DNA from 4 places in the Siccibacter colletis genome. Region 4 is predicted to be linked to each of the others. Evidence: predicted binding sites of a transcription regulator. Region 4 holds the regulator's gene; each other region holds the start of a gene.

Region 1 (7,320 bases), 980 kb from region 4:
CGCCACCGATACCGTGACGGTGAAAGGGGGCTGGTCCACCGCCTTTAAAGCGCCGTCCCTGCTGCAGCTCAGCCCGGACTGGACCACCGGTTCGTGCCGCGGCAGCTGCCAGATCGTCGGTAGCCCTGAGCTGAAGCCGGAAACCAGCGAAAGCTATGAGATCGGTATTTACTATGCGGGGGAAGAGGGCTGGCTGGAGGGCGTTGATGCCAGCATTACCACGTTCCAGAACGATATCGACGATATGATCGGTATCAACCGCACCGCCAATCGCGGGCTGGCACCCTCTTATGACAACTTCGTTGGTTTTGATGATGAAACCGGTAACCCGGTATTCCGCTACTACAACGTCAATAAGGCGCGTATTCGCGGGGTGGAAACCGAACTGAAAATACCGTTCGATGACCAGTGGAAGCTGACGCTGAACTACACCTATAACGACGGGCGCGATCTCAGCGACGGCGGCAACAAACCGCTCTCCGAGCTACCGCTGCACACCGCTAACGGAACGGTAGACTGGAAGCCGCTGGCCGACTGGTCATTCTATGTTTCCGCCAACTATACCGGTGAGAAGCGCACCACCACCACCGACGGCCCGACGCCGGGCGGGTATGTGATCTGGAACGCGGGCGGCGCATGGCAGGCGACCAAAAACGTCAAGCTGCGCGCCGGGGTGATGAACCTGGGTGATAAGGATCTCAGCCGCGACGATTACAGCTACAACGAAGACGGCCGCCGCTACTTCCTGGCGATGGATTACCGTTTCTGACGGGAGCCTGAAGGTAGGTGCGCTGCGCTTACCCACCCTACCGGTTTCAGGGCGGGCCCTGGGCGGATAGGGCGGGGTTGGACGGGGTAGGGCGGGTACGCTTGCGCACCCGCCGTTTACCATGCGCACCCGCCGTTTAGCACAGGCATAACCCGGTCAACGACCGGGTTTTTTTATGAAAACAAATGCTGCGCGTGGAAACGCAGGTGATCTTCCACAAAGCTGGCGATGAAGTAGTAGCTGTGGTCATACCCCGGCTGCATCCGCAGTTCCAGCGGCCAGCCTTTGGCCTTCGCCACCGCCGCCAGGCGCTCAGGCTTCAGCTGCCCTTCAAGGAAATTGTCGCTCTCGCCCTGATCGATAAGCGTCGGCAGCATCGCATCAGCATTTTCCATCAGGGCACAGCTGTCCCACGCCTGCCACGCCGCACGGTCATCGCCGAGATAGGCGCTGAACGCCTTCTCACCCCAGGGCACCGCCGCCGGATTGACAATAGGCGCAAAGGCCGATACCGACCGGAAGCGGCCCGGATTTCTCAGCGCCATCACCAGCGCCCCGTGACCGCCCATCGAATGCCCGAAAATGGATTCTCGCTCGCCAACCGTGAAGTGACTGCGGATCAACGCCGGCAGCTCATCGCGCAGGTAGTCATACATCCGGTAGTGCGCCGCCCAGGGTTCACGGGTGGCGTTGAGATAAAACCCGGCACCTTTACCCAGATCGTAAGCGTCATCATCCGCCACCGCGTCGCCGCGCGGGCTGGTATCCGGCATCACCAGCACGATACCCAGCTCTGCCGCCACGCGCTGCGCTCCGGCTTTGGTGGTGAAGTTCTCATCGTTGCAGGTCAGGCCTGACAGCCAGTAAAGCACCGGCGGCGGCGCGTCGTGGCGCGCTGGCGGAATAAAAATACTGAATGTCATCTCGCACTGGAGCACCGACGAAGTATGGCGCCAGCGCTGCTGCTGGCCTGCAAAAATACGATGTTCTTCAACCATTTCCATCCGGGTTCTCCTCTTTCATTGATGGCATAACCCTAAGTGTCCGTGCGGTTTCGCATTAACGCAAGGAATGGATTAAGCCAGCAGAGGTTTTACTTCTCCTGCTAACTTATCTGCGGCATCATGCTGATAACAAAAATATAACAAGAGGACAGGCCGTGGCGCTGCGTATTGCAATGAGTGGCTTTCTGGCACTGGTGGTGGTGATGGGCATCGGGCGCTTTGCCTTTACGCCCCAGGTGCCGCTGATGATCCGCGATGGCGAACTGACCCTGACGTCGGCCGGGCTGGTGGCCGCCTGTAACTACCTCGGTTATCTGGTGGGCGCCTGGGATGCGATGCGCGCCACTACGCGCGTTGAGTGGCGGTTACATGGCGGCGTCTGGGGCGCCGTGGCGCTCACGCTGCTTTCAGCCGTCGCCAATGACGCGCTGTTACACGGCGTACTGCGCTTCGTGATTGGCTGCATGAGCGGCTGGGGGCTGGTGCTCATCGCTGCCTGGACTAACGAACAGCTGGCGCACCACGGCAGGCCGGGACTCAGCGCCGCGGTGTTTGCCGGGCCGGGGGCGGGTATTGCCCTCAGCGGCCTGCTGGCGCTGGGCGTTCAGTCTTACGGGATGCCCGCCTGGGGCGGCTGGCTGGTGTACGGCGTGCTGGCGCTGGTGCTGATCGCGCTTATCGCCCGCAACCTGCCGGGGCGCGGCGAGCTGCACCGCCCGGAGAGCGCGCCGCCGCCGCTGATGTTAACTCCTGGCCTGAGAAAGCTGGTGTGGAGCTACAGCCTGGCGGGTTTTGGCTACATCCTGCCCGCGACGTTTTTGTCGCAGATGGCGGCGCAGCGTTTTCCCGGTAGCCTGTTCGCCCAGTTTGTCTGGCCGGTGTTCGGCATCGCGGCGGTGGTCGGCATCGCGCTCAGCATCCTGCTGCGCCATCGCCTGCTGAGCAATCATCGTCTGGCGCTGGTGCTCTGGCTGCAGGGCATCGGCGTGATCGCGGCCGCCAGCCTGCCGGGTATGGCCGGACTGGTGACCGGCTCGTTGCTGGTGGGCGGCGGCTTTCTCTGCGCGGTACAGCTCTCCATGCAGTACGGTCGCGAGCTGGCCCCGGCGCACAGCCGCTATAAGGCGGGGCTGCTGACCACCGGTTACGCCCTCGGACAGCTTGTCGGGCCGGTGACCTCGTCGCTGGCGACCGCACTGCTGCACCGTCTCGAACCGGCGCTCTGGCTGGCCGGGGCGGCGCTGTTTATCGGCGGGCTGCTGGTGTGGCATCGTGATGAATAAAAGGATTCAGCAATTTCAATAATTATCACCATGAATAGCTGGATTCTGAAAACGCGCTCGCGCACAATGTGGCAACACTCTGTCCCATGCAGGGCAGAGGTTAGCCCCACCTGCCGGAGAAAAAATCATGTCATCACTCAGTAAAGAAGCCGCCCTGGTTCATGAGGCGTTAGTGTCCCGCGGTCTTGAAACCCCGCTTCGTCCGCCCGTTCATGAACTGGACAACGAGACGCGCCGGAGCCTGATCGCCGGTCATATGACCGAGATCATGCAGCTGCTGAACCTGGATTTGAGCGATGACAGCCTCGCGGAAACCCCGCACCGTATCGCCAAAATGTACGTGAATGAGATTTTCTCTGGTCTGGACTACGCTAACTTCCCGAAAATCACCATCATTGAAAACAAAATGAAGGTCGATGAGATGGTCACGGTGCGCGACATTACCTTTACCAGCACCTGCGAACACCATTTCGTGACCATCGACGGCAAAGCGACCGTCGCCTATATTCCTAAAGACGGCGTTATCGGCCTGTCGAAGATCAACCGCATCGTGCAGTTCTTCGCGCAGCGCCCGCAGGTGCAGGAGCGTCTGACCCAGCAGGTGCTGATTGCCCTGCAGACGCTGCTTGGCACCAACAACGTCGCCGTGTCGATGGATGCGGTGCACTACTGCGTGAAAGCGCGCGGCGTGCGCGATGCTACCAGCGCCACCACCACCACCTCGCTGGGCGGACTGTTCAAGTCCAGCCAGAACACCCGTCAGGAATTCCTGCGCGCGGTACGTCACCACAGCAACTAACAGGGCAGGATACGCATGGAAAGAAATGTCACGCTGGATTTCGTTCGTGGCGTTGCCATCCTGGGTATCCTGTTGCTCAATATCGTCGCCTTTGGTCTGCCTAAGGCGGCGTATCTTAATCCCGCCTGGTATGGCGACATCACCTCCCGCGATGCCTGGGCCTGGGCGATCCTCGACCTGTTTGCGCAGGTAAAATTCCTCACCCTGTTTGCCCTGCTGTTTGGCGCGGGCCTGCAGATGCTGCTGGCGCGCGGTAAGCGCTGGATCCAGTCGCGCCTCTCCCTGCTGCTGCTGCTCGGTTTCGCCCACGCCATTCTGCTGTGGGACGGCGATATTTTACTGGCCTACGGGCTGATTGGGCTGGTGATCTGGCGCATGATCCGTGACGCTCCCAGCGGCAAATCGCTGTTTAACATGGGCGTGGTGCTCTATCTGGCGGGCGTGTTTGTGCTGCTGCTGCTGGGCCTCATTTCCGGCAACCAGACCAGCCGCTCCTGGGTGCCGGATCTGGCGAATCTGCAGTATGAACAGCTGTGGAAGCTCAATGGCGGGGCAGAGGCTATCGATAACCGCCTCGATCTGCTGGCGAACAATCTGCTGGCGCTGGGCGCGCAGTACGGCTGGCAGCTTGCCGGCATGATGCTGATGGGGGCGGCGCTGATGCGTAGCGGCTGGCTGCGCGGTCAGTTCAGCCTCAGCCACTACCGGCGCTGCGCCGCCATCCTGATCCCCCTCGGCATGGCCATTAACCTGCCGGCAATCGTGGCCCAGTGGCAGCTCGGCTGGGATTTCCGCTGGTGCGGCTTCCTGCTGCAGACGCCGCGCGAGCTGAGCGCGCCGTTTCAGACCATCGGCTATGCCGCGCTGGCGTTTGGCTTCTGGCCGCAGCTGGCACGCTTTCGCCTGACCAGCGCCGTGGCCTGCGTGGGTCGCATGGCGCTTACCAACTACCTGCTGCAAACCCTCATCTGTACCACGCTGTTCTATCGATTCGATCTGTTTATGAAATTCGACCGTCTGTCGCTGCTGGCCTTCGTGCCGGCGGTGTGGGCCGTTAATCTGTTGCTCTCTGTAGTGTGGCTGCGCTATTTCCGCCAGGGGCCGGTAGAGTGGGCCTGGCGCCAGCTGACACGTCTTACCTGCGGCAGCGCTGTAACTGATACATCCAGATAACGATCAAGATCACAATCATTAACAAAACGGATGTAACCGTTTTCAAGCATGTGATTTCCCTCACGCAGCGTCCGCCTGCACGCTGCCAGAATAGCGCCTCGTCCTGAACAGGGAGGTGCCTGTGCGTTGCTGCTCAATTCAAAAAGGTGATGTCTATGATCACCATTCGTGATGTTGCCCGTCAGGCGGGCGTCTCCGTCGCGACCGTTTCCCGCGTGCTGAACAACAGCGCGCTGGTCAGCCCGGATACCCGCGACGCCGTGATGCAGGCGGTTTCCCAGCTTGGCTATCGACCCAACGCGAACGCGCAGGCGCTGGCGACGCAGGTCAGCGATACCATTGGCGTGGTGGTGATGGACGTGTCCGACGCCTTCTTCGGTGCGCTGGTGAAAGCGGTGGATATGGTGGCGCAGCAGCACAACAAGTACGTGCTGATCGGCAACAGCTATCACGAAGCGGAGAAGGAGCGGCATGCGATTGAGGTGCTTATCCGCCAGCGCTGCAGTGCGCTGATCGTGCACTCCAAAGCGTTGGGAGATGACGAGCTGGCGGCCTTTATGGAACACATGCCGGGGATGGTGCTGATCAACCGCATCGTGCCGGGGTACGAACACCGCTGCGTCGGGCTGGACAACATTGCCGGGGCGATGATGGCAACGCGTTTACTGCTGGCGCAGGGCCACCAGCGGGTTGGCTATCTGGCGTCCAGCCACAGTATTGAAGATGACGCCCAGCGGCGCGAAGGCTGGCTGCGCGCGCTGGCGGAGCAGGGCATTACCCCTTCCGACAGCTGGATTGGCACCGGATCGCCGGATATGCAGGGCGGCGAGGCCGCGATGGTGGAACTGCTCGGCCGCAATTTACAGCTCAGCGCGGTATTCGCCTACAACGACAGTATGGCCGCCGGGGCGCTGACCACCCTCAAAGACAACGGCATCGCCGTGCCGCAGCAGCTTTCACTCATCGGTTTCGATGATATTCCCATTGCCCGTTACACCGATCCGCAGCTCACCACAGTGCGTTATCCGGTGGTGTCGATGGCGCGTCTGGCTACCGAGCTGGCCCTGCAAGGGGCGGCGGGAACGCTGGATCGCGAGGCGACGCATTGCTTTATGCCGACGGTAGTAAGACGCCATTCTGTGGCCTCGAAACAAAGTGTGGCGCCGATCACTAACTGATTATCTGAGGTGATGTAACCGTTTTCAATCTGTGAGTAAATTCACAGATTATTAACAAGGCGGTGTCTATAGTGACAGCGTTTTCAGGGCTGAAACGCTATGTAACGGTGATTAATCGTTTTAACCATAGTCATTACCTCTAAAACATCTAAAAAAACGCAGTTCTGGAGCGTTACCGAACACGGAAGAAAAAACTTTAGTCAGTGAACTTCGGCATTCAGTAACGTCTCATTAACATTGCTGTCCTGCCGCCAGTTATACACTCGAACTACCCTGCATAAAACCGGAGATACCATGAATAAGAAGGTGTTAACCCTGTCCGCCGTGATGTCTTGCATGCTGTTTGGGGCGGCTGCCAATGCTGCTGATACCCGCATCGGTGTGACCATCTATAAGTATGACGACAACTTTATGTCCGTTGTGCGCAAGGCCGTCGAGAAGGAAGCCAAAGCCTCCCCGGATGTTCAGCTGCTGATGAACGACTCGCAGAACGACCAGTCCAAACAGAACGACCAGATCGACGTACTGCTGGCAAAAGGGGTTAAATCCCTGGCGATTAACCTGGTAGACCCGGCTGCTGCAGGGACCGTTATCGAGAAAGCGCGCGGCCAGAATGTGCCGATCGTCTTCTTCAACAAAGAGCCGGCCCGCAAAGCGCTCGACAGCTATGACAAAGCGTTTTACGTCGGTACCGACTCCAAAGAATCCGGCATTATTCAGGGCGACCTGATTGCCAAGCACTGGGCAGCAAACCAGGGCTGGGATCTGAACAAAGACGGTCAGATCCAGTTCGTCCTGCTGAAAGGCGAGCCGGGCCACCCGGATGCTGAAGCACGTACCACTTACGTGATCAAAGAGCTGAACGACAAAGGCCTGAAAACCCAGCAGCTGCAGATGGATACCGCCATGTGGGATACCGCTATGGCTAAAGACAAAATGGACGCGTGGCTCTCTGGCCCGAACGCCAACAAAATTGAAGTCGTGATCGCCAACAACGATGCGATGGCAATGGGTGCCGTGGAAGCGCTGAAAGCACACAATAAATCCAGCATTCCGGTGTTCGGTGTTGATGCCCTGCCAGAAGCGCTGGCGCTGGTGAAATCCGGTGCGCTGG
Region 2 (7,320 bases), 1.2 Mb from region 4:
GTCTCGATCAGGCAATCTCCCTGCTCAGCAGCGCCAGCAGCCAGGTTAAAACCGGCAGCCTGCAACAGGCGCGCTACGATGCGCGCATTGACCAGCTGCGCCAGCTGCAGCAGCGCTTCAAGCCCTATGAAAAGATGTAAGGAATAACCATGTCAGAGACGATTACCCTCTATCACAACCCGCGCTGCTCAAAAAGCCGTGAGACGCTCGCCCTGCTGAAAGACAAAGGCGTGGAGCCGCAGGTGGTGCTTTATCTGGAGACGCCGCCGGATGCGGCGACGCTGAAGGGGCTGCTGCACAAGCTTGGTTTCGCCAGCGCGCGTGAACTGATGCGCACCAAAGAAGAGCTGTATAAAACCCTCAACCTGGCGGATGCATCCCTGAACGAAACGGATCTGATCGCTGCCATGACAGAAAACCCAAAACTGATTGAACGCCCGATTGTCGTGGCAGGAGATAAGGCGCGACTCGGACGTCCGCCCGAGCAGGTGCTTGAGATCCTGTAACCAACGCCCTCCCTGCGAGGGCGTTATTATTTACAGCCCGAGGATCTCTTTGACGAACGGAATGGTGAGTTTGCGCTTGGCGGTGATGGAGGCGCGATCGAGCTGATCGAGCGTCATAAACAGGGTGCGCATCTCACGGTCGAGGCGCTTGAGCAGAAAACGACCCACGTCTTCGGGCAGTTCGAAGCCGCGTAACCGGGCGCGCAGCTGGAGCGCCTGCAGTTTTTCTTCATCGGTGAGCGGCTGCAGCTTGTAGATTTGCCCCCAGTCGAGACGCGAAGCGAGATCGGGAAGCTGCAGATTAAGCTGGCGCGGTGGACGATCGCCGGTGATCAGCAGGCGCGTCTGGCCGGATTCCAGGATCCGATTGTAGAGATCGAAAATCGCCATTTCCCAGGGGGCGTCCCCGGCGATGCATTCGATGTTATCGATACACACCAGCGACAGATGCTCCATCCCTTCCAGCACTTCCGGCACAAACCAGGTGCGCTTATCCAGCGGCACATAGCCCACCGCTTCACCGCGCTGAGAGAGTTCGGCGCAGGCGGCATGCAGCAGATGGCTGCGCCCGCCCCCTTCCCGCGACCAGAAGTAGATATAACCGCTGTGATCCTGACGCAGCACGTTCTGCAGCGCGGCAAGTAAAGAGGGATTATCACCCGGCCAGAAACTGTCGAAGGTTTCATCATCGGGTAGAAAGAGTGGCAACGAGAGCTGAGCCGGTGTGTTCAGACGTACCTCAAACGGGCTTACAAAAATACGCGGCGAGTGTAACACAGTTTCGCTTCGCTGTTGAACCGGGCAAGGATCCTTACCCGGTTTTACCGCGATGCGCTGCTTAGCCTGTACCGGCCCGGCGCACATTAATTGCTCGATTTTATTTTTTTAATAGCCACTGCGATGCGATGACTGTCAGGCCATTTATCATTAGCGCCAGCACGCACAATACTGACATATAAATATTGTCCCAGTCAGCTTCGCTGATAAATGCCGGATGCAGACGATTAACAACGCTGTAGTAAAACCACTGCTCCGGAAAATAAAAAAACAGCAAAATAAAAAACGTCAGAAAAGAACAAATCAAAAATAAACCACGTAGAGTGTATTTCACCAGGTCATATTTAGTAGACATGTATCGTACCGAATGCCGTCAGTAACGGGGTGAGATTACAGGTTTCATTACTGAGTAACGCGTCACGTAATATTGCGAAATCACTCGATGAGGGTAATGTAATACAGCCTTCGCTAATTCCCTGGTAGCCGGCAGGATGAAGGCGAAAACTTCTTCGCTGTACCGTATAAATAAAAGTAACATCATCAATAACCCGACATCTTTAAACAATGCAAACCACAGATCGCGGTCAGAACCACTACCCCATGATGCGAGCCTGTCGCGTACCGCGGAACCCCACCCGCCGTTCGGCCGACTAACGATATAATATTTACCCACCGGCAATGCACCTTTTTTAACTTTATCTATAGTCTGTGGATTGTTGCGATACACGCCAGCAAGACCAGAATAAGCAGGAAAAAATCCCGTACCCGGGCAGCAAAGCGTCGACATTGGCTTTGCGTTTAATAAGAAAGTGCAATTCAGCATGTTATCTCGATCAGCTATTACGTTTCTTGCGATTTTACCGTTCGAAAAGTAAGGGAGATATAAGTAAAGAAAGGGTAATTAATGCGAAGAAGTAACAGCCTGTAAGCTGACATTATGCCGCGCATTGGCGGCACTTTAATTGTCATTCCGAAGAATGCTTTATGCCTCTGCAAAATAAAAGGCTGCCAAGGCAGCCTTTAAAACTAACGTAAATTTTATCGGGATTTCCCTTCCTCATCCGGCGCATCCAGCACCACTTCTTCCGGACGCAGGACGCTGATAAGTTTGAAGATCAGGCTCAGGCCAACACCGACGATGGTGGCGAGCGCCATGCCTTTCAGCTCGGCTGCGCCGATATGTACCTTCGCACCGCTGACGCCGATGATCAGGATCACCGAGGTTAGGATCAGGTTCTGCGCTTTGCTGTAGTCCACTTTCGATTCAATCAGCACGCGAATACCGGATGCACCGATCACACCGTACAGCAGCAGCGATACGCCGCCCATCACCGGTACAGGGATAATCTGGATTGCCGCCGCCAGTTTCCCGACGCAGGAGAGCAGGATGGCGATAATTGCCGCGCCGCCGATCACCCAGGTGCTGTAGACGCGGGTAATCGCCATCACGCCAATGTTTTCCCCGTAGGTGGTGTTCGGCGTGGAGCCGAAGAAGCCGGAGAACATGGTCGACAGGCCGTTGGCAAACATAGAGCGGTGCAGGCCAGGGTCGCGGATCAGATCTTTTTTCACGATGTTCGCCGTCACCACCAGGTGACCGACGTGTTCAGCGATCACCACCAGCGCCGCCGGCAGAATAGTGAAGATAGCGAACCACTCAAAGCGCGGGGTGTAGAAGGTGGGCAGTGCGAACCAGTGCGCTTCGGCAACCGGCGTGAAGTCCACCACGCCCATCGCAAACGACAGCGCGTAGCCCGCCAGCACGCCAATAAGGATCGGGATAATGGCGAGGAAGCCACGGAACAGCACCGAACCGAACACCGTCACCGCCAGCGTCACCAGCGAAATAATGATGGTTTTACTGTCCGCCGCCGCGCCCTCTGCCGGCAGCAGCCCGGCCATACCGGCGGCGACGCCAGCCAGCTCAAGCCCGATCACCGCAACGATAGCGCCCATCGCTGCAGGCGGGAACATTACGTCCAGCCAGCCGGTGCCAGCCTTCTTAACGATCAGCGATACCAGGCAGAACAGGAAGCCGCACATGATAAAGCCGCCCAGCGCCACTTCGTATCCCAGCGGCAGCAGAAGCAACACCGGCGAGATGAACGCAAAGCTTGACCCCAGATAGGCCGGGATTTTGCCTTTACAGATGAAGAGATAGAGCAGCGTCCCGACGCCGTTAAACAGCAGCACGGTGGCCGGGTTAATGTGAAACAGGATCGGCACCAGAACGGTGGCGCCAAACATGGCGAACAGGTGCTGCAAACTGAGCGGGATGGTTTGCAGCAGCGGTGGACGCTCGCTGACACCGATAGCACGGCGCGTCATAGTGTTTTCCTCACGTGTTGTGTGTTGTCGTTATTCCCTGCCCTTCGTGAAAAGGCACCCAGGGTTATGGCCCAAAAAAAAGCCGACTATCAAGTCGGCTCTTATTATCAAATCGCTTATTTAGTACCAAAGATCTTGTCGCCGGCATCGCCGAGGCCAGGAATGATGTATCCCTGCTCATTCAGCCCCTGATCGATTGAGGCGGTGTAGAGCTCAACGTCCGGGTGCGCTTTCTCCAGCGCGGCGATACCTTCCGGCGCGGCCACCAGTACCAGCACTTTAATGCTGGTGCAGCCCGCTTTTTTCAGCAGGTCGATGGTGGCGATCATTGAGCCACCGGTTGCCAGCATCGGGTCAACCACCAGCGCCATGCGCTCGTCGATGTTAGACACCAGCTTCTGGAAATAGGGCACCGGCTCCAGCGTCTCTTCATCACGGTAGACGCCAACCACGCTGATGCGGGCGCTCGGCACGTGCTCCAGCACGCCTTCCATCATGCCCAGACCAGCACGCAGGATCGGCACCACGGTGATCTTTTTACCTTTGATCTGCTCAACCTGCACCGGGCCGTTCCAGCCTTCGATGGTCACTTTTTCCGTTGCCAGATCGGCGGTTGCTTCATAAGTCAGCAGGCTCCCAACTTCGGAGGCGAGTTCACGAAAACGCTTGGTGCTGACGTCATGCTCGCGCATCAGCCCCAGCTTGTGTTTGACGAGTGGGTGTTTGACTTCCACGATCTTCATACTCTTTCTCCCCAAAAGATGGCAACCACAAAAAAAATCGCGGGATTATACCGCTTTTTTCCCGCCGCGCCACATCCAGCGCCGTTGATCCTAATCAAACGGACTGGAAATGAGTATAAAGAACAATAATGCTAACCGTACAGACAAGAGGCTCGCAAACGTTTGCCTGCACTGATAGAATTGCCGCGTTTTCCGGATGGCACCCTTTCCTGAGCCTGACAGGCCATCTGATTTACCACCAACCGCAACCGCGTGGGGACTCTGCAGTGACCGATAAAACCTCTCTCAGCTATAAAGATGCCGGTGTTGATATTGACGCAGGTAACGCTCTGGTCGACCGAATCAAAGGTGTTGTGAAAAAGACCCGCCGCCCGGAAGTGATGGGTGGACTGGGCGGATTCGGCGCATTGTGCGCACTGCCGCAAAAATATCGCGAACCGGTACTGGTTTCCGGCACCGATGGCGTCGGCACCAAGCTGCGTCTGGCGATGGATCTCAAGCGTCACGACACCATCGGCATCGATCTGGTGGCGATGTGCGTGAATGACCTGGTGGTACAGGGTGCGGAACCGCTGTTCTTCCTCGATTACTACGCCACCGGCAAACTGGATGTCGATACCGCTTCCAGCGTCATCACCGGTATTGCCGAAGGCTGTCTGCAGTCAGGCTGCGCGCTGGTCGGCGGCGAAACCGCTGAGATGCCGGGCATGTACCACGGCGATGACTACGACGTTGCCGGGTTCTGCGTTGGCGTGGTGGAAAAATCAGAAATCATCGACGGCAGCAAAGTCGCTGACGGCGACGTGCTGGTGGCGCTGGCCTCAAGCGGCCCGCACTCTAACGGCTACTCGCTGGTGCGTAAAATTCTGGAAGTCAGCGGCAGCGACCCGCTGACCACCGAGCTCGACGGCAAGCCGCTGGCGGATCACCTGCTGGCCCCGACCCGTATCTACGTGAAATCGATTCTCAGCCTGATTGCGCAGAGCGATGTCCACGCTATCGCCCACCTCACCGGCGGCGGCTTCTGGGAGAACATTCCGCGCGTGCTGCCGGACAACACTCAGGCGGTGATCGACGAGTCCTCCTGGCAGTGGCCGGCCGTGTTCAACTGGCTGCAGCAGGCCGGGAACGTCAGCCAGCACGAGATGTACCGCACCTTCAACTGCGGCGTGGGCATGCTGATCGCCCTGCCGGCGGCTGAAGCGGACAACGCCATTCAACTGATGAACGATGCAGGCGAAACCGCCTGGAAAATCGGCGTCATCAAGGCCTCGGATTCCGACGAGCGCGTGGTTATCCAGTAAATGAATATCGTGGTGCTGATCTCCGGCAACGGCAGCAATCTGCAGGCCATCATTGATGCCTGTGCCAGTAAAAAAATTGCTGGCACCCTGCGCGCAGTATTCAGCAACAAGGCCGACGCGTTCGGCCTTGAGCGCGCCAGAGAAGCAGGCATTCCGGCCCATGCGTTGAGCGCCAGCCAGTTTGCCACCCGTGACGCCTTTGACCGTGAGCTGATGCTGGAGATCGATGCGTATGCGCCGGACCTGGTAGTGCTTGCAGGTTATATGCGCATTCTCAGCCCGGAATTTGTGGCGCACTACGCGGGACGGCTTATCAATATCCACCCCTCGCTGCTGCCGAAGTATCCGGGACTGCATACCCATCGTCAGGTGCTGGAAAACGGCGATAGCGAACACGGCACCTCGGTGCATTTCGTCACCGACGAACTGGACGGCGGGCCGGTGATCCTGCAGGCGAAAGTGCCGGTGTTTGACGGCGATGACGAAGCGGACATCACCGCCCGGGTGCAGGCCCAGGAGCACGCCATCTATCCCCTGGTGGTGAGCTGGTTTGCTGAAGGCAGGCTGGCGATGCGCGACAACGAGGCCTGGCTCGACGGCCAGAAGCTTCCGCCTCAGGGCCACGCAGCCGACGAATAAAACCCCATGCTCTGCCCCGGCAGGGCGTTTTTTATTCTGCGCCTTCCCGCAGCGCTACGGGACGTGCAACTGCAGGTTACGGGCACAATCCGCCCTCTCCTTTTCGGATAACTGTCATACTTATCGGGCATAGTTGGACATAAGCGGGTTCAGCTCGCCATAATAACCACGAGACGGCGTTGTCACGTCCCGCGTTTACCAACCGGAGTGTGAGTAGTAATGGGTCAGGAAAAGCTATATACCGAAAAAGAATTAAGCTGGCTGTCTTTCAATGAGCGTGTTCTGCAGGAAGCAGCGGATAAAAGTAACCCGCTGATTGAGCGGATGCGCTTTCTGGGCATCTATTCCAACAACCTGGATGAGTTCTATAAGGTGCGCTTCGCCGAACTGAAGCGACGCATTCTTATCACCGAAGAACAGGGATTAACCTCCCACTCGCGCCACCTGCTGGGCAAGATCCAGGCCCGGGTGCTGAAAGCGGATCAGGAGTTCGATACCCTGTATAACGATCTGCTGCTGGAGATGGCGCGCAATCAGATCTTCCTCATCAACGAGCGCCAGCTCTCGCCAAATCAGCAAACCTGGCTGCGACAGTACTTTAAACAGCATCTGCGTCAGCACATTACTCCGACATTAATCAATCGCGACACCGACCTGGTGCAGTTCCTGAAGGACGATTACACCTATCTGGCAGTAGAGATTATCCGCGGGGATGACATCCGCTATGCGCTGCTGGAAATCCCTTCGGATAAGATGCCGCGCTTCGTCAACCTGCCTCCGGAGACGCCGCGCCGCCGCAAGCCGATGATCCTGCTGGATAATATTCTGCGCTACTGCCTCGACGATATCTTCAAAGGCTTCTTCGATTACGATGCGCTGAACGCCTACTCAATGAAGATGACGCGCGACGCGGAATACGATCTGGTGCATGAGATGGAGTCGAGCCTGCTGGAGCTGATGTCCTCCAGCCTGAAGCAGCGCCTGACCGCTGAGCCGGTGCGCTTTGTCTATCAGCGTGACATG
Region 3 (7,320 bases), 1.6 Mb from region 4:
AATGCATGGACTGATCAGCGGTATGTTGTGCGGTGGAAACAACGACAGCACCTGGCAGCCGCTGCTGCACGATCTGACCAACGAAGGGCTGGCTTTCGGGCAAAACCTGGCACAGATGCTGCGTCAGATGCACGCCGCCACGGATATTGCGCTGGAAGATGATGGCTTCCAGTTCCAGCTTTACCTGCCGGATGGCGACGAGGTGACCGTATTTGACCGTGCTGATGCGCTGGCAGGCTGGGTGAATCACTTCCTGCTGGGGCTGGGCGTCACGCAGCCGAAACTCGATAAGGTCACCGGCGAAGCGGGTGAAGCCATCGACGATCTGCGTAACATTGCTCAGCTTGGTTATGACGAAGACGAAGATCAGGAAGAGCTGGAGATGTCGCTCGAAGAGATCGTGGAGTACGTTCGCGTAGCAGCCTTGCTGTGCCATGACCGTTTTAACCGCCAGCCGCCAACGGCGCCGGAAGTGCAGAAACCCACGCTACACTAATTGTTTCATCGCTTTTGAGGAGATGTCATGACACCCCAGGAATATCGTCGACGTCGCCAGGCGTTACTGGCAAAGATGGCTCCGGCAAGCGCCGCACTGATTTTCGCCGCGCCAGAAGCGCCGCGCAGCGCGGACAGCGAGTACCCGTATCGTCAGAGCAGTGATTTCTGGTACTTCACCGGCTTTAATGAGCCGGAAGCCGTGCTGCTGCTGATCAAAAGCGATGACAACCATAACCACAGCGTGCTGTTTAACCGCGTGCGCGATAAAAATGCTGAAATCTGGTTCGGACGTCGTCTCGGCCAGGACGCTGCGCCTGAAAAACTGGGCGTTGACCGCGCGCTGGCATTCGATGAGATCGACGAGCAGCTCTATCAGCTGTTAAATGGGCTGGACGTGGTGTATCACGCCCAGGGTGAATACCCGTATGCCGACACCATCGTGTTCACCGCGCTGGACAAGCTGCGTAAAGGCTCACGCCAGAACCTGGCAGCACCGGCTACCCTCACCGACTGGCGGCCATGGGTGCATGAGATGCGCCTGTTCAAATCCGAAGAGGAGCTGGCGGTAATGCGCCGCGCCGGAGAGATCAGCGCCCTTGCACACACACGCGCGATGGAAAAATGCCGCGCCGGGATGTACGAATACCATCTCGAAGGCGAAATCCACCACGAGTTTAACCGCCACGGCGCGCGTTACCCTGCTTACAACACCATCGTTGGCAGCGGGGAAAACGGCTGCATCCTGCATTACACCGAAAATGAAAGCGTGCTGCGCGACGGCGACCTGGTGTTGATCGATGCCGGCTGCGAATATCAGGGCTACGCCGGTGATATCACCCGCACCTTCCCGGTGAGCGGTAAATTCTCCCCGGCGCAGCGTGCGGTCTACAACATCGTGCTCGAATCGCTGGAAACCTCTCTGACCCTGTTCCGCCCCGGCACCTCTATTCAGGACGTCACCGGCGAGGTGGTACGCATTATGGTGAGCGGCCTCGTGAAGCTTGGCATTCTGCATGGCGAGGTTGAACAGCTCATCGCGGATAACGCGCATCGCCAGTTCTTTATGCATGGTCTGGGGCACTGGCTGGGGCTGGACGTGCATGATGTCGGTGCTTATGGCGCGGATCGCTCGCGTCCGCTGGAGCCGGGCATGGTGATCACCGTGGAGCCGGGCCTGTATATCGCGCCGGACGCCGACGTCCCTGCGGAGTACCGCGGGATCGGCATTCGCATCGAAGACAACATCCTTATTACTGAAGCGGGTAATGAGAACCTGACCGCCAGCGTCGTGAAACATGCGGATGAGATTGAAGCCTTGATGGCGGCGGCACGGCAGTCATGAGCGTGATTATCGCCGGCGGCGGCATGGCGGGCGCGACCCTGGCTCTTACTCTGTCGCATCTCACCAACGGCACGTTGCCGGTGCATCTGGTGGAAGCCCGGGATCCTGCCGCGGCAAGCCACCCCGGATTTGATGCCCGCGCCATCGCGCTGGCGCACGGTACCACGCAACAGCTGGCGCGTACCGGCATCTGGCAGGCGATTGCTGACCGGGCGACGCCCATCCATAGCGTGCACGTCAGCGATCGCGGCCATGCCGGCTTCGTTACCCTTGAAGCCAAAGATTACCGTATCGACGCCTTAGGACAGGTGGTTGAGCTGCACGACGTCGGCCAGCGCCTGTTTACGCTGCTGCGCAAAGCGCCCGGCGTCACGCTGCACTGTCCGGCCCGGGTGGCGGCGTTTGACCGTGCCCCCCAGCACGTCAGCGTCACGCTGGACAACGGCGAAACCCTCAGCGCGCAGCTGCTGGTTGCCGCTGACGGTGCCCGCTCGGCGCTGGGTTCCCAGAGCGGCATTGTGCATGAAGCGTACGAGTACGATCAGGTGGCGGTGATCGCCAATGTGACAACCGCCATTCCGCATGGGGGACGGGCGTTTGAGCGTTTCACTGAGCACGGCCCGCTGGCGCTGCTGCCGATGTCGGGCAACCGCTGCTCGCTGGTGTGGTGCCATTCGCGCGCTAAACAGCAGGCAATTCTCGACTGGAGTGACGAACAATTTTGCCTTGAGCTGCAGCGTGCCTTCGGCTGGCGACTGGGGCGCATCGTCCATGCGGGCGCCCGCAGCGTGTATCCGCTGACGCTCACCCGCGCACGCCGTCCCATTTCGCATCGCGTGGCGCTGGTGGGGAACGCGGCCCAGAGCCTGCATCCGATTGCCGGGCAGGGGTTTAACCTGGGCCTGCGCGACGTGATTTCACTGGCGGAGTGTCTGGCCGCTGCGCTACACGACGACCCGGACTGCGGTCGCTACACTGTATTAAGCGCCTGGCAGCAGCAGCGTCAGGCGGACAAAGCCGCGACCATCGGCATGACGGACGGGCTGGTGCACCTTTTTGCCAACCGCTGGGCACCGCTGGTGGCAGGCCGCAATGTCGGTCTGACGGCGATGGAACTGTTTACTCCGGCGCGAAACGCGCTGGCAAAGCGAACCCTTGGCTGGGTCGCACGTTAAGGAGACGAATGTGCAAAGCGTAGATGTGGCAATTGTTGGCGGGGGTATGGTCGGCCTCGCGGTTGCCTGCGGGTTGCAGGGCAGTGGCCTTCGCGTTGCGGTGCTGGAGCAGCATGAGCCCGAGCCGTTAGCCGCGAACGCGCCGCCCGCGCTGCGCGTCTCGGCAATCAATGCCGCCAGCGAAACGCTGCTGGCGAAGCTCGGGGTGTGGAACGACCTGCAACAGGGGCGTGTCAGTCCCTATCACGGCATGGAAGTGTGGGATCAGGACAGCTTCGGACATATTGCTTTTGATGATAAATCCCTCGGCTACAGCCATCTCGGGCATATCATTGAAAATGCTGTGATCCACCAGGCGCTGTGGGATAAAGCCCAGCGCTGTTCAGACGTTACGCTCATTGCCCCGGCGCAGATGCAGCAGGTTGCCTTCGGCGAGAACGACGCCTTTCTCACCCTGACCGACGGCACGATGCTGACGTCGCGGCTGGTGATTGGTGCGGACGGGGCGAACTCCTGGCTGCGCGAGCGCGCCGATATTCCGCTGACATACTGGGATTACCGCCATCACGCCCTGGTGGCAACCATTCGCACCGATGAGCCTCACGGTCAGGTGGCGCGCCAGATGTTTCACGGTGACGGCATTCTCGCCTTCCTGCCGCTGGCCGATCCGCACCTGTGCTCGATCGTCTGGTCGCTGTCGCCTGATAAAGCGCAGCAGATGCAGCAGGCCAGCGATGAAGCCTTCAATCAGGCGCTGTGCGTAGCGTTTGATAACCGCCTTGGGCTGTGCCACGTCGAAAGTGAGCGTCAGGTCCATCCGCTGGTCGGCCGTTACGCGCGGCAGTTCGCGTCTCATCGTCTGGCGCTGGTGGGCGATGCCGCCCACACCATTCATCCGCTGGCGGGCCAGGGCGTGAACCTCGGGTTTATGGATGCGGCTGAACTGATTGACGAACTCCGTCGTCTGCAGCGTCAGGGTAAAGATATTGGTCAGCACCTCTATCTGCGCCGCTACGAGCGCAGCCGCAAGCACAGCGCCGCGCTGATGCTGGCGGGAATGCAGGGGTTCCGCGAACTGTTTGCCGGCAGCAATCCGGCGAAAAAGCTGCTGCGCGATATTGGATTGAAACTTGCTGATACTCTCCCGGGTGTTAAACCGCAGCTGATCCGTCAGGCAATGGGCCTGAACGATCTGCCTGAGTGGTTACGTTAACTGCGTCACACTTTCCCTTTCCCGCCAACGGAAAGGGAAATCCTCCTCGTTTGAAATATTCTAATTTCACCCATTTTTTCGGATTAGATTTACTCATCTGACGTTTTTGGCAATGTAGTGAATTTTTTCCGCTTTCAACGATAAATGCTGCGTTACGCAGTGCCAGGCAAATGCATTCATTATTTATCAGCTTCATTTTGCGCTAAGGACAACCGAAAACTCTGTCACGCATTTCGGGTTTTACGGCCATAAGCTAATGTGATGACCCATTTTTACTTATGGTTAATCCCAGGCTTCGGTGATAAGTTCAGGCAAAAGGTAACGTTTGCGTCGCGGTCGGGAGTGACCGTGGCGGTGGGGTTTAACCTGGGCTTTTTTCAGGGCTGCATCCCCGTTCGTACCCGCTGACAACCCGAGGAAAAGATGGCTCAACAAACCCCTTTGTATGAACAGCACACCCTCTGCGGTGCGCGCATGGTCGATTTCCACGGCTGGATGATGCCGCTGCACTACGGCTCCCAGCTGGATGAGCATCACGCGGTGCGCCGCGATGCCGGTATGTTTGACGTCTCCCATATGACTATCGTCGACCTGCGCGGCACCCGTACCCGCGAATTCCTGCGTTTTCTGCTGGCTAACGACGTCGCTAAACTCACTGTCCCTGGCAAAGCCCTCTATACCGGTATGCTTAACGCTTCCGCCGGTGTCATCGATGACCTGATCGTCTATTTCCTTACCGAAGACTATTTCCGCCTGGTGGTGAACTCCGCCACCCGGGAAAAAGATCTCGCCTGGATCGAGGAACATGCTGCCGGGTACGGGGTTGAAATTACCGTGCGCGACGATCTGGCGCTGATTGCCGTTCAGGGGCCGCAGGCGAAAGAGAAAGCGGGCACGCTGTTCAGCGAGGCCCAGCGCCAGGCGGTTGACGGCATGAAACCCTTTTTTGGCGTCCAGGCCGACGATCTGTTCATCGCCACCACCGGATATACCGGTGAAGCCGGCTATGAAATCGCGTTGCCGAATGAAAAAGCCGCCGACTTCTGGCAGGCGCTGGTTAAGGCTGGCGTACAGCCGTGCGGCCTCGGCGCGCGCGACACGCTGCGCCTGGAGGCTGGGATGAACCTGTATGGGCAGGAGATGGATGAAGGCGTATCGCCGCTCGCTGCCAATATGGGCTGGACCATCGCTTTCGAGCCTGCCGACCGTCAGTTCATCGGGCGTGAGGCGCTGGAATCTCAGCGCGAACACGGCACCGAGCAGCTGGTCGGCCTGGTGATGACGGAAAAAGGCGTGCTGCGCGGTGGTTTGCCGGTGCGCTTTACCGATGCTCAGGGCAACCCCCAGGAAGGGATCATCACCAGCGGCACCTTCTCGCCCACGCTCGGCTACAGCATTGCGCTCGCCCGCGTACCCCAGGGCATTGGCGAGACCGCGATTGTCCAGATCCGCAACCGTGAAATGCCGGTGCGCGTGACCAAACCCGTTTTCGTTCGCGCCGGAAAAGCCGTCGCGCAGTGATGTCGATATCAGGAGAAAAAAAATGAGCAATGTTCCAGCAGAACTGAAATACAGCAAAGAACACGAGTGGCTGCGTAAAGAAGCCGACGGCACGTACACCGTGGGGATCACCGAGCATGCGCAGGAGCTGCTGGGTGACATGGTGTTCGTCGATCTGCCAGGCGTTGGCACTACCGTCAGCGCGGGGGACGACTGTGCGGTGGCGGAGTCCGTGAAAGCGGCTTCCGACATCTATGCGCCGGTCAGCGGTGAGATTGTGGCGGTCAACGACGCCCTTGGCGATGCGCCGGAGCTGGTTAACAGCGCGCCCTATGGCGAAGGCTGGATCTTCAAAATTAAAGCCAGCGACGAGTCGCAGATTGCTGCGCTGCTGGATGCCGCTGCGTACGAAGCACTGCTGGACGAGTAACAGTTTTCTCCCTCTTCGTCGGAAGAGGGCTGGGTGGGGGCGAAACAGCACCCGCCCTTAACCTCTCCGGCTGCGAGAGGCGACCACTATTCACCGCACGTTTCAGGAACCATCGCTCATGACACAGACTTTAAGCCAGCTTGAAAACCGTGGCGCGTTTATCGACCGTCACATCGGGCCGGATGCTCAGCAACAGCAGGAGATGCTGAACACGGTTGGCGCGGATTCATTAAACGCCCTGATTGCACAGATCGTGCCGAAGGACATTCAGCTCGCCATGCCGCCGCAGGTTGGCGACGCCACCACCGAGTTTGCCGCGCTGGCGGAACTGAAAGCGATCGCCGGGCTCAACAAGCGCTTTACGTCTTACATTGGCATGGGCTACACCCCGGTTCATCTCCCGCCGGTGATCCTGCGCAACATGCTGGAAAATCCGGGCTGGTACACCGCCTACACGCCATATCAGCCAGAAGTGTCTCAGGGCCGCCTCGAAGCGCTGCTCAACTTCCAGCAGGTCACGCTGGATCTGACCGGCATGGATATTGCCTCCGCCTCGCTGCTTGATGAAGCAACCGCAGCGGCGGAAGCGATGGCGATGGCTAAACGCGTCAGCAAACTGAAAAACGCCAACCGCTTCTTCGTGGCGGCAGACGTGCATCCGCAGACGCTGGATGTCGTGCGTACCCGTGCGGAAACCTTCGGCTTTGACATCATTGTCGATAACGCTGAGAAGGTGCTCGATCATCAGGACGTGTTCGGCGTGCTGCTCCAGCAGGTTGGCACCACCGGCGAGGTCCACGATTACAGCACGCTGATCGGCGAGCTGAAAGCGCGCAACGTGATCGTCAGCGTGGCTGCCGACTTTATGGCGCTGGTGATGTTAACCGCGCCGGGCAAACAGGGTGCGGATATCGTCTTTGGCTCCGCGCAGCGCTTTGGCGTCCCGATGGGCTACGGCGGCCCGCATGCGGCGTTCTTCGGTGCCAAAGATGAATTCAAACGCTCGATGCCGGGACGCATTATCGGCGTTTCCCGCGACGCGGCGGGCAACACCGCGCTGCGTATGGCGATGCAGACCCGCGAACAGCACATTCGCCGCGAGAAAGCCAACTCCAACATCTGTACCTCCCAGGTGCTGCTGGCCAACATCGCCAGCCTCTAT
Region 4 (7,320 bases):
TGAAACTGCTGCGTACCAGTGAAAACACAGAGTACAAATACTCTCTGGCCTTCGTGGGTTACGGCCCGGAAAGCGAAGAAGCGGTAATTGAGCTGACCTATAACTGGGGCGTGGACAGCTATGAGCTGGGCAATGCTTACGGTCACATCGCGCTGGAAGTCGATAACGCCGTGGAAGCCTGCGAGCGCATCCGTCAGAACGGCGGCAACGTCACCCGTGAAGCGGGTCCGGTGAAAGGCGGTACCACCGTCATCGCGTTCGTGGAAGATCCAGATGGTTACAAAATTGAGCTGATCGAGGCGAAAGACGCCGGTAAAGGTCTCGGCAATTAATCTCCGACGGGCGCAATCGCGCCCGTATTACTGCATCCCTTCCTGAAATTTGCCATAATGCGCGCTGCTTTTTTTTGACTCCAAGAGACGCTTAATGTCAGACACTGCTCAACTTACCGGTCTCTGTGACCGTTTCCGTGGCTTTTATCCCGTTGTGATTGACGTGGAAACCGCCGGATTCAATGCCAGAACGGACGCGCTGCTGGAAATTGCTGCCGTCACGCTGAAAATGGACGAGCAAGGCTGGCTGAGCATTGACGAGAAACACCATTTTCACGTCGAGCCGTTCGAGGGCGCGGTCCTGCAACCGGAAGCGCTGGCGTTCAACGGCATCGATCCGCACAACCCGCTGCGCGGTGCAGTCAGCGAATATGATGCCCTGCACGCTATCTTCAAAGCGGTACGCAAAGGTATGAAGGACAGCGGCTGTAACCGGGCGATCATGGTGGCGCACAATGCCACGTTCGATCACAGCTTTATGATGGCCGCCGCCGAGCGCGCCTCGCTGAAACGTAACCCGTTCCATCCGTTCGTCACCTTCGACACCGCCGCCCTGAGCGGTCTGGCGCTGGGTCAGACGGTGCTGGCGAAAGCCTGTATCGCGGCGGGCATTCCGTTCGACAGCGCTCAGGCGCATTCGGCGCTGTACGATACCGAGCAGACTGCCCTGCTGTTCTGCGAAATCGTCAACCGCTGGAAGCGTCTCGGCGGCTGGCCGCTGGCGCCGCTGGCGGAACCGGAAGCATAAAAAAAGGCGACCCGCGGGTCGCCTTTTTTTTACCTGACGCTTATTCTGCGTCTGGCTCTGCGGACTGGTACTTCGCCGCGGTCTCTTTGATCAGCGGCTGCAGTTCGCCACGCTGATACATTTCGATGATGATATCGCAGCCGCCAACCAGCTCGCCGTCAACCCACAGCTGCGGGAAGGTCGGCCAGTTCGCGTATTTCGGCAGCTCGGCGCGGATGTCCGGGTTCTGCAGAATGTCCACGTAGGCGAAGCGCTCGCCGCAGGCGGAAAGCGCCTGTACGGCCTGGGCAGAGAAGCCGCAGCTCGGCAGTTTCGGGGAACCTTTCATGTACAGCAGGATCGGGTTCTCAGTAATCTGGCGCTGAATTTTTTCGATGGTGTCGCTCATTGTCTCACTTCCTCAAGCTTGATACGGCAATAGCCTGTTATTGTAGCGGCTACCCGTCGCCCCGGAAAACAGCATTTTGCAGGCCGCGATTCACGGAACGGATACGCCGTCGTTAAACATACCTGAAGAATAACATTTTTCTTGCCGATGCCCCACGAAATCTCGTTGCGCCTGCGCAGGCAACATATTGTGCGACACACCGCGTATCAGACGAAATGGCTATTAACTTTCCCGCTTTTTTTCGATTAGAATCGTCTGGTTTTGCACTAGTATAGTGCTCGCATTGTTGCCTGCATCTAAAGAGGGACTAGCCAGTGGCGCGTATTAAGACCATCTCAGTCACGCTCTGTGCTGTATTACTGACAACATTTTCCTTTGTCGCAACGCCGCTGGCGGTGGCGTCCGAGCACGCGCGTCCGGCGAAGGTACAAAAAACCAGTACCGCGACCAACGCGAAAGCGAAAAAGAAATCCACCCCGGCGAAAAAGCGCATCGAAAAAAGTAAAAAAAGCCCCACCGCACTCAAGAAACGTAGCACCTCGCCAAAAACAGCTTCTCGCACCACCCGCACCGTTTCTCGTGTCGCCAGCACCACTTCCGCCGCCTGCCGCAAAAGCCGTAACGCCAGCGCCTGTCTGAAATCACGCAGGACTAAAGGGCTCACCATCGCCGATGCGCACAAGCTGCGGGTGCAGAAAGCGCAGAAAACCGCGATGTCGAAGCTGATCCAGCAGATTGGCAAACCTTATCGCTGGGGCGGCACCTCGCCGCGTACCGGTTTCGACTGCAGCGGCCTGGTGTGGTATGCCTATAAAGATCTGGTGAAGTTCCGCATTCCGCGCACCGCCAACGAAATGTACCACCTGCGCGATGCCGCCGCAGTGGATCGTGGCGCGCTTGAAACCGGCGATCTGGTGTTCTTCCGCACCCAGGGTCGCGGCACCGCCGATCACGTCGGCGTTTACATGGGCAACGGCAAATTTATTCAGTCCCCGAGCAGCGGCCAGGGCATTCAGATCACCAGTCTGAGCGAAGACTACTGGAAGCGCCACTACGTGGGCGCGCGCCGGGTGATGACTCCGAAAACCATTCGCTGAAGCGAGCGGATATAAAAAAAGGAGAAGGTTATCCCTTCTCCTTTTTTATTGCCTGCGCGTGATGCGCAACGCGTTATTCAGCCGCGCACGCCTGCGCCTGGGGTTTACGCGAGGCGATCAGCACCAGCAGCAGACCCGCTGCGGCGATCGCGGCACCCATCACAGGCACCACGCTGTAGCTCAGGCCTGCGGAGATCACCGCCCCGCCCGCTGCCGCGCCCAGCGCATTACCGAGGTTGAACGCCCCGATATTCACCGAGGATGACAGCCCCGGTGCTTCGCTGGCGACGCGCATCACACGCATCTGCAGCGGCGGCACCACCGCAAAAGTAGCCGCGCCCCACACCACCATGCTGATGGCTGCGCCAGGCTCGGTGCGTGCCAGCCACGGAATAGCGGCCATAATCACGATCAGCAACAACAGAAACCCTTTCAGCGTGCCGTTGACCGAACGGTCAGCCAGCTTGCCGCCGAGGAAGTTACCGATGGAGAAGCCCACGCCAATCAGCACCAGCATGCCGGTAATAAATGCCGGAGTGGCGGCGGTAACGTCATGCAGCACCGGGGCAATATAGGTGTAGAGCGTGAACATGGCGCCGGCACCCAGTACCGTGGTCAGCAGCGCACTCAGCACCTGCGGACGCAGCAGTACCGACAGCTCTTTACGCACGTCAGGCCGCTCGCCGGCACTGCCCTTCGGCAGCGACAGCCAGAGGCTCAGCATGGCGATAACGCCCAGCCCGGCGGTGGCGAGGAACGACATGCGCCAGCCGATGGTGGCACCCAGCCAGGTCGCGGCCGGAACGCCACCGATATTGGCGATGGTCAGCCCCATAAACATGGTTGCTACCGCGCTGGCCTGTTTGTGCTTCGGCACCACGCTTGCCGCCACCACGGAACCCAGCCCGAAGAACGCGCCGTGGTTGAGGCTGGTGAGAATGCGCGACAGCATCAGCGTCGTGTAGTCCGGGGCGATGGCAGACAGCACATTGCCGAGAGTGAAGATAGCCATCAGGAAGATCAGGGCATTGCGGCGTGCGCGATGCGACAGCAGCAGCGTCATCAGCGGTGCGCCAATCATCACCCCAACCGCATAGGCGCTAATCAGCATCCCGGCGGCGGGAATGGAGACGTTAACCCCGTCGGCGATAACCGGCAGCAGCCCCATCGGTGAGAATTCTGTGGTACCAATCCCAAAAGCGCCGATAGCCAGGGCAAGCAGCGGAAAGTTGATTTTCATAGCATTTTTACTCCGGGCCAGACGCCGTGTAATCCGGTCTGGCCGTTACCGCCGGAGCGGTGATCATTCAGGGAGCGAAAGAATGACAGTTTGTAAACAAAAACAGAAGTGACAAAACATGCTAAAGACTATTGCTGAATTGTTAATTATCGGAGGGTAAAACGGGAGGAGGGTCACACTGTTGTTGCGCAAACGGGAGAGAAGCGGCTTCCCTCCCGTTTCAGGGGCGATTTTTTAGTGCAGAATGGCGGTCAGCGCGCCGAAAACGATCAAACCCAGCGTGATAACGGTCGTCAGCAGTGAAAATTTCAGATCTTTGTTCATTTTTTGGCTCCAGAATATCCCTGTAAAAAGCAGGTCTTGATCATTTTTGCATAGTTCGTGCGAAAAATCCCCTGCGATTTAGTTTGATATGCGTATTAACGCTTCCACTTTTGCTGCGGATCGGCCAAAATTCGTCGCTAAATTATTTTGTTTACCGGCCACTACTCCCTCCTGACGTTTGGTGTAACTCTCCCGGTCATTTGCAACACAACATGGTTGCAACCGAGGCTTAACACAGGCAAACGTTTACCTTGATAAATTTCAGGAGTTTAGAGGGTGGTCTGGAGTGATATTTCATGGCAACAATTAAAGACGTCGCGAAAAAAGCAAACGTTTCTACTACAACTGTTTCACACGTCATTAACAAGACGCGTTTTGTTGCGGAAGAGACGCGCAACGCGGTGTGGGCAGCGATTAAAGAGCTGCACTATTCACCCAGCGCGGTCGCCCGCAGCCTGAAAGTGAACCATACGAAATCGATTGGCCTGCTGGCGACCAGCAGCGAAGCCGCGTATTTCGCCGAAATCATCGAAGCGGTGGAAAAAAACTGCTTCGCCAAAGGCTACACCCTGCTGCTCGGCAACGCCTACAACAACCAGGAGAAGCAGCGCGCTTACCTGTCGATGATGGCGCAGAAGCGCGTCGACGGTCTGCTGGTAATGTGCTCAGAGTATCCGGATTCGCTGATCGGCATGCTGGAAGAGTATCGCCACATTCCGATGGTCGTCATGGACTGGGGCGAAGCGCGCGCCGACTTTACTGATTCGGTTATCGATAACGCCTTCAAGGGCGGTTACATGGCCGGGCGCTATCTGATTGAGCGCGGACACCGTGACATCGGCGTCATTCCCGGCCCGCTGGAGCGCAACACCGGCGCAGGCCGCCTGGCAGGCTTTATGCAGTCAATGAAAGAGGCGCAGATTGCGGTGCCGGAGGCCTGGATCGTGCAGGGCGACTTCGAGCCGGAATCCGGGTACCGCGCAATGCAGCAGATCCTCTCTCAGGCGCACCGCCCTACCGCGGTATTCTGCGGCGGCGACATCATGGCGATGGGCGCCATCTGTGCCGCGGATGAGATGGGTCTGCGCGTACCGCAGGATATTTCTGTGATTGGCTATGACAACGTGCGCAACGCGCGTTTCTTCAGCCCGGCGCTGACCACTATCCACCAGCCGAAGGATTCGCTGGGCGAGACGGCCTTCAACATGCTGCTGGACAGGATCACCAGCAAGCGCGAAGAGGCCCAGACCATCGAGGTGCATCCGCGCCTGATCGAACGCCGTTCCGTCGCTGACGGTCCGTTCCGCGACTACCGCCGCTAATCCTGCGGGGAGCCTGTCACTCAGGCTCCCGCAGCCACTCCCGGTTCAGCGTTTCACTGTCCCCTAAATAATCCAGCAGCCACTGCAGCGCCGGTGAGGCATCATTCTGCCGCCACGTCAGGCAGCAGGCCGCATCCGGAAACGGGTTCTCCAGCGTCAGCGCTTTCCACTCGCCGCGGTCCAGCCAGGGCCTGGCAAAATGCGACGGCACCATGCCAATGCACAATCCGGCGCTGAGACACACCTCCGCCGAGGCCCAGTCCGGTGCCACCAGCCGGCGCTGGTTATCGAGCAGCCAGGTAATACGCTTCGGCAGCGAGCGCGAGGTATCTTCCAGCACCAGCGATGGCCAGTTGCGCAACCGATCGTCGCTCACTGGCTCCTGCTGTTGCGCAAGCGGATGACTGGCAGCCACCACGCACTGCCAGCTCAGCATCCCCATATCGCGAAAGGCGTAGCGCCCGCCGACCGGAATCGCCTGGGTCGCGCCAATCGCCAGCTCGACGCGCTCGTCGGCCAGCGCATCCCAGACGCCGTTGAACACCTCCTGAGAGACCAGCAGCTCCACGTCCGGGAAGTGGCGATAGAAGTCGAGCACCAGCTGCCGGGTGCGCTCCGGGCGGACAATATTGTCCACCGCAATCGACAGCTGGCCGCGCCAGCCGTTGGCGATCTGCTGACACTGCTGGCGGGTGACCATCATTTTTTTGATAACAGAGCGCCCCTCCTTCAAAAACCACGCCCCGGCGGGGGTCAGCTCCACATCACGATGGCGGCGCGCAAACAGCGGCACCGCCAGCCACTCCTCCAGCTGACGCACGGTATAACTGACGGCAGAAGGCACGCGATGCAGCTCTTTGGCTGCCGCGCTAAAGCTGCCGTTGCGCGCCACCGCATCCACCACTTCCAGCGAATATTCAGACCACATGTTTTTGCCTGCAAAATTTTTGAACGCAATCTACAAATATTAACGGTTCACAAGCCGGAACGCACTTCTTACACTCACGCCCCGTCTACCTGCACTGATTGATAAAAGAGAAAGTTCATGCGTCCATCAAAAGGATTTCTGATCTGGCTTGCCGGGCTGAGCGTGCTCGGCTTTCTGGCAACCGATATGTACCTGCCGGCGTTTGCCGCCATTCAGCAGGATCTCGGGGTTGCGCCTGCCGCCGTCAGCGCCAGCCTGAGCCTGTTCCTCGCCGGTTTCGCTCTGGCGCAGCTGCTGTGGGGACCGCTCTCTGACAGCTATGGCCGTCGCCCGGTGCTGCTGGTGGGTCTGGCGGTTTTCGCCCTCGCCAGCCTCGGCATGGTCTGGGTCGAAAGCGCCACCGGCCTGCTGGTGCTGCGCTTCATTCAGGCGGTCGGAGTCTGCTCAGCGGCGGTGATCTGGCAGGCGCTGGTCACCGATTATTACCCGACCAACGCGCGGCGCATCTTTGCCACCATCATGCCGCTGGTCGGCCTGTCGCCGGCACTCGCCCCGCTGCTGGGGAGCTTTATCCTCAACCACAGCGTCTGGCAGGCGATCTTCGTGGTGCTGTTTGGCATCACCCTCGCGCTGATGATCCCGGCCCTGCGCCTGAAACCGCTGCCGCGCCATCCAACCAGCGAAAAGGCCGCTCCGCTGCGCTTTCTCTCCCTGCTGCGCTCCCGCGTCTATACCGGTAACGTGCTGATCTATGCCGCCTGCTCAGCGAGCTTCTTCGCCTGGCTGACCGGCTCACCGTTTATCCTCAGCGAAATGGGTTATGGTCCGGGCATCATCGGCCTGAGCTACGTTCCGCAGACTATCGCGTTTCTGATAGGCGGGTACGGCTGCCGCAGCGCGCTGCAGAAGTGGTCCGGGGCGCGCATGCTGCCGTGGCTGCT

Evidence for each region. The regulator PurR, encoded in region 4, represses purine synthesis genes. The targets are predictions, from matches to a motif close to CANGCAAACGTTTGCNTG.
Region 1: galS (HTH-type transcriptional regulator GalS) is a predicted target of PurR. The motif match lies at 5,058-5,075, and genes of this name have one in related genera.
Region 2: purM (phosphoribosylformylglycinamidine cyclo-ligase) is a predicted target of PurR. The motif match lies at 4,506-4,523, and genes of this name have one in related genera.
Region 3: gcvT (glycine cleavage system aminomethyltransferase GcvT) is a predicted target of PurR. The motif match lies at 4,537-4,554, and genes of this name have one in related genera.

Annotation. Positions count from the first base shown of each region.
Region 1 covers NZ_CP074352.1:2,723,923-2,731,242, reverse strand. Annotated here, with positions in the region: gene cirA (catecholate siderophore receptor CirA) at 1-769, shown strand, start outside; gene fghA (S-formylglutathione hydrolase) at 943-1,773, opposite strand; gene KFZ77_RS13190 (MFS transporter) at 1,929-3,056, shown strand; gene folE (GTP cyclohydrolase I FolE) at 3,184-3,855, shown strand; gene yeiB (DUF418 domain-containing protein YeiB) at 3,871-5,028, shown strand; gene galS (HTH-type transcriptional regulator GalS) at 5,184-6,206, shown strand; gene mglB (galactose/glucose ABC transporter substrate-binding protein MglB) at 6,501-7,320, shown strand, end outside.
Region 2 covers NZ_CP074352.1:2,944,252-2,951,571, forward strand. Annotated here, with positions in the region: gene bepA (beta-barrel assembly-enhancing protease) at 1-140, shown strand, start outside; gene arsC (arsenate reductase (glutaredoxin)) at 150-506, shown strand; gene KFZ77_RS14210 (DnaA inactivator Hda) at 537-1,238, opposite strand; gene KFZ77_RS14215 (hypothetical protein) at 1,384-1,638, opposite strand; partial or broken gene KFZ77_RS19780 (DUF2778 domain-containing protein) at 1,628-2,106, opposite strand; gene uraA (uracil permease) at 2,322-3,611, opposite strand; gene upp (uracil phosphoribosyltransferase) at 3,728-4,354, opposite strand; gene purM (phosphoribosylformylglycinamidine cyclo-ligase) at 4,621-5,658, shown strand; gene purN (phosphoribosylglycinamide formyltransferase) at 5,659-6,297, shown strand; gene ppk1 (polyphosphate kinase 1) at 6,517-7,320, shown strand, end outside.
Region 3 covers NZ_CP074352.1:3,374,548-3,381,867, reverse strand. Annotated here, with positions in the region: gene KFZ77_RS16205 (YecA/YgfB family protein) at 1-496, shown strand, start outside; gene pepP (Xaa-Pro aminopeptidase) at 524-1,840, shown strand; gene ubiH (2-octaprenyl-6-methoxyphenyl hydroxylase) at 1,837-3,015, shown strand; gene ubiI (FAD-dependent 2-octaprenylphenol hydroxylase) at 3,026-4,228, shown strand; gene gcvT (glycine cleavage system aminomethyltransferase GcvT) at 4,652-5,749, shown strand; gene gcvH (glycine cleavage system protein GcvH) at 5,772-6,158, shown strand; gene gcvP (aminomethyl-transferring glycine dehydrogenase) at 6,277-7,320, shown strand, end outside.
Region 4 covers NZ_CP074352.1:1,740,810-1,748,129, reverse strand. Annotated here, with positions in the region: gene gloA (lactoylglutathione lyase) at 1-332, shown strand, start outside; gene rnt (ribonuclease T) at 427-1,080, shown strand; gene KFZ77_RS08360 (Grx4 family monothiol glutaredoxin) at 1,121-1,468, opposite strand; gene KFZ77_RS08355 (C40 family peptidase) at 1,783-2,565, shown strand; gene KFZ77_RS08350 (MFS transporter) at 2,639-3,805, opposite strand; gene cydH (cytochrome bd-I oxidase subunit CydH) at 4,040-4,129, opposite strand; gene purR (HTH-type transcriptional repressor PurR) at 4,426-5,451, shown strand; gene punR (DNA-binding transcriptional activator PunR) at 5,468-6,379, opposite strand; gene punC (purine nucleoside transporter PunC) at 6,497-7,320, shown strand, end outside.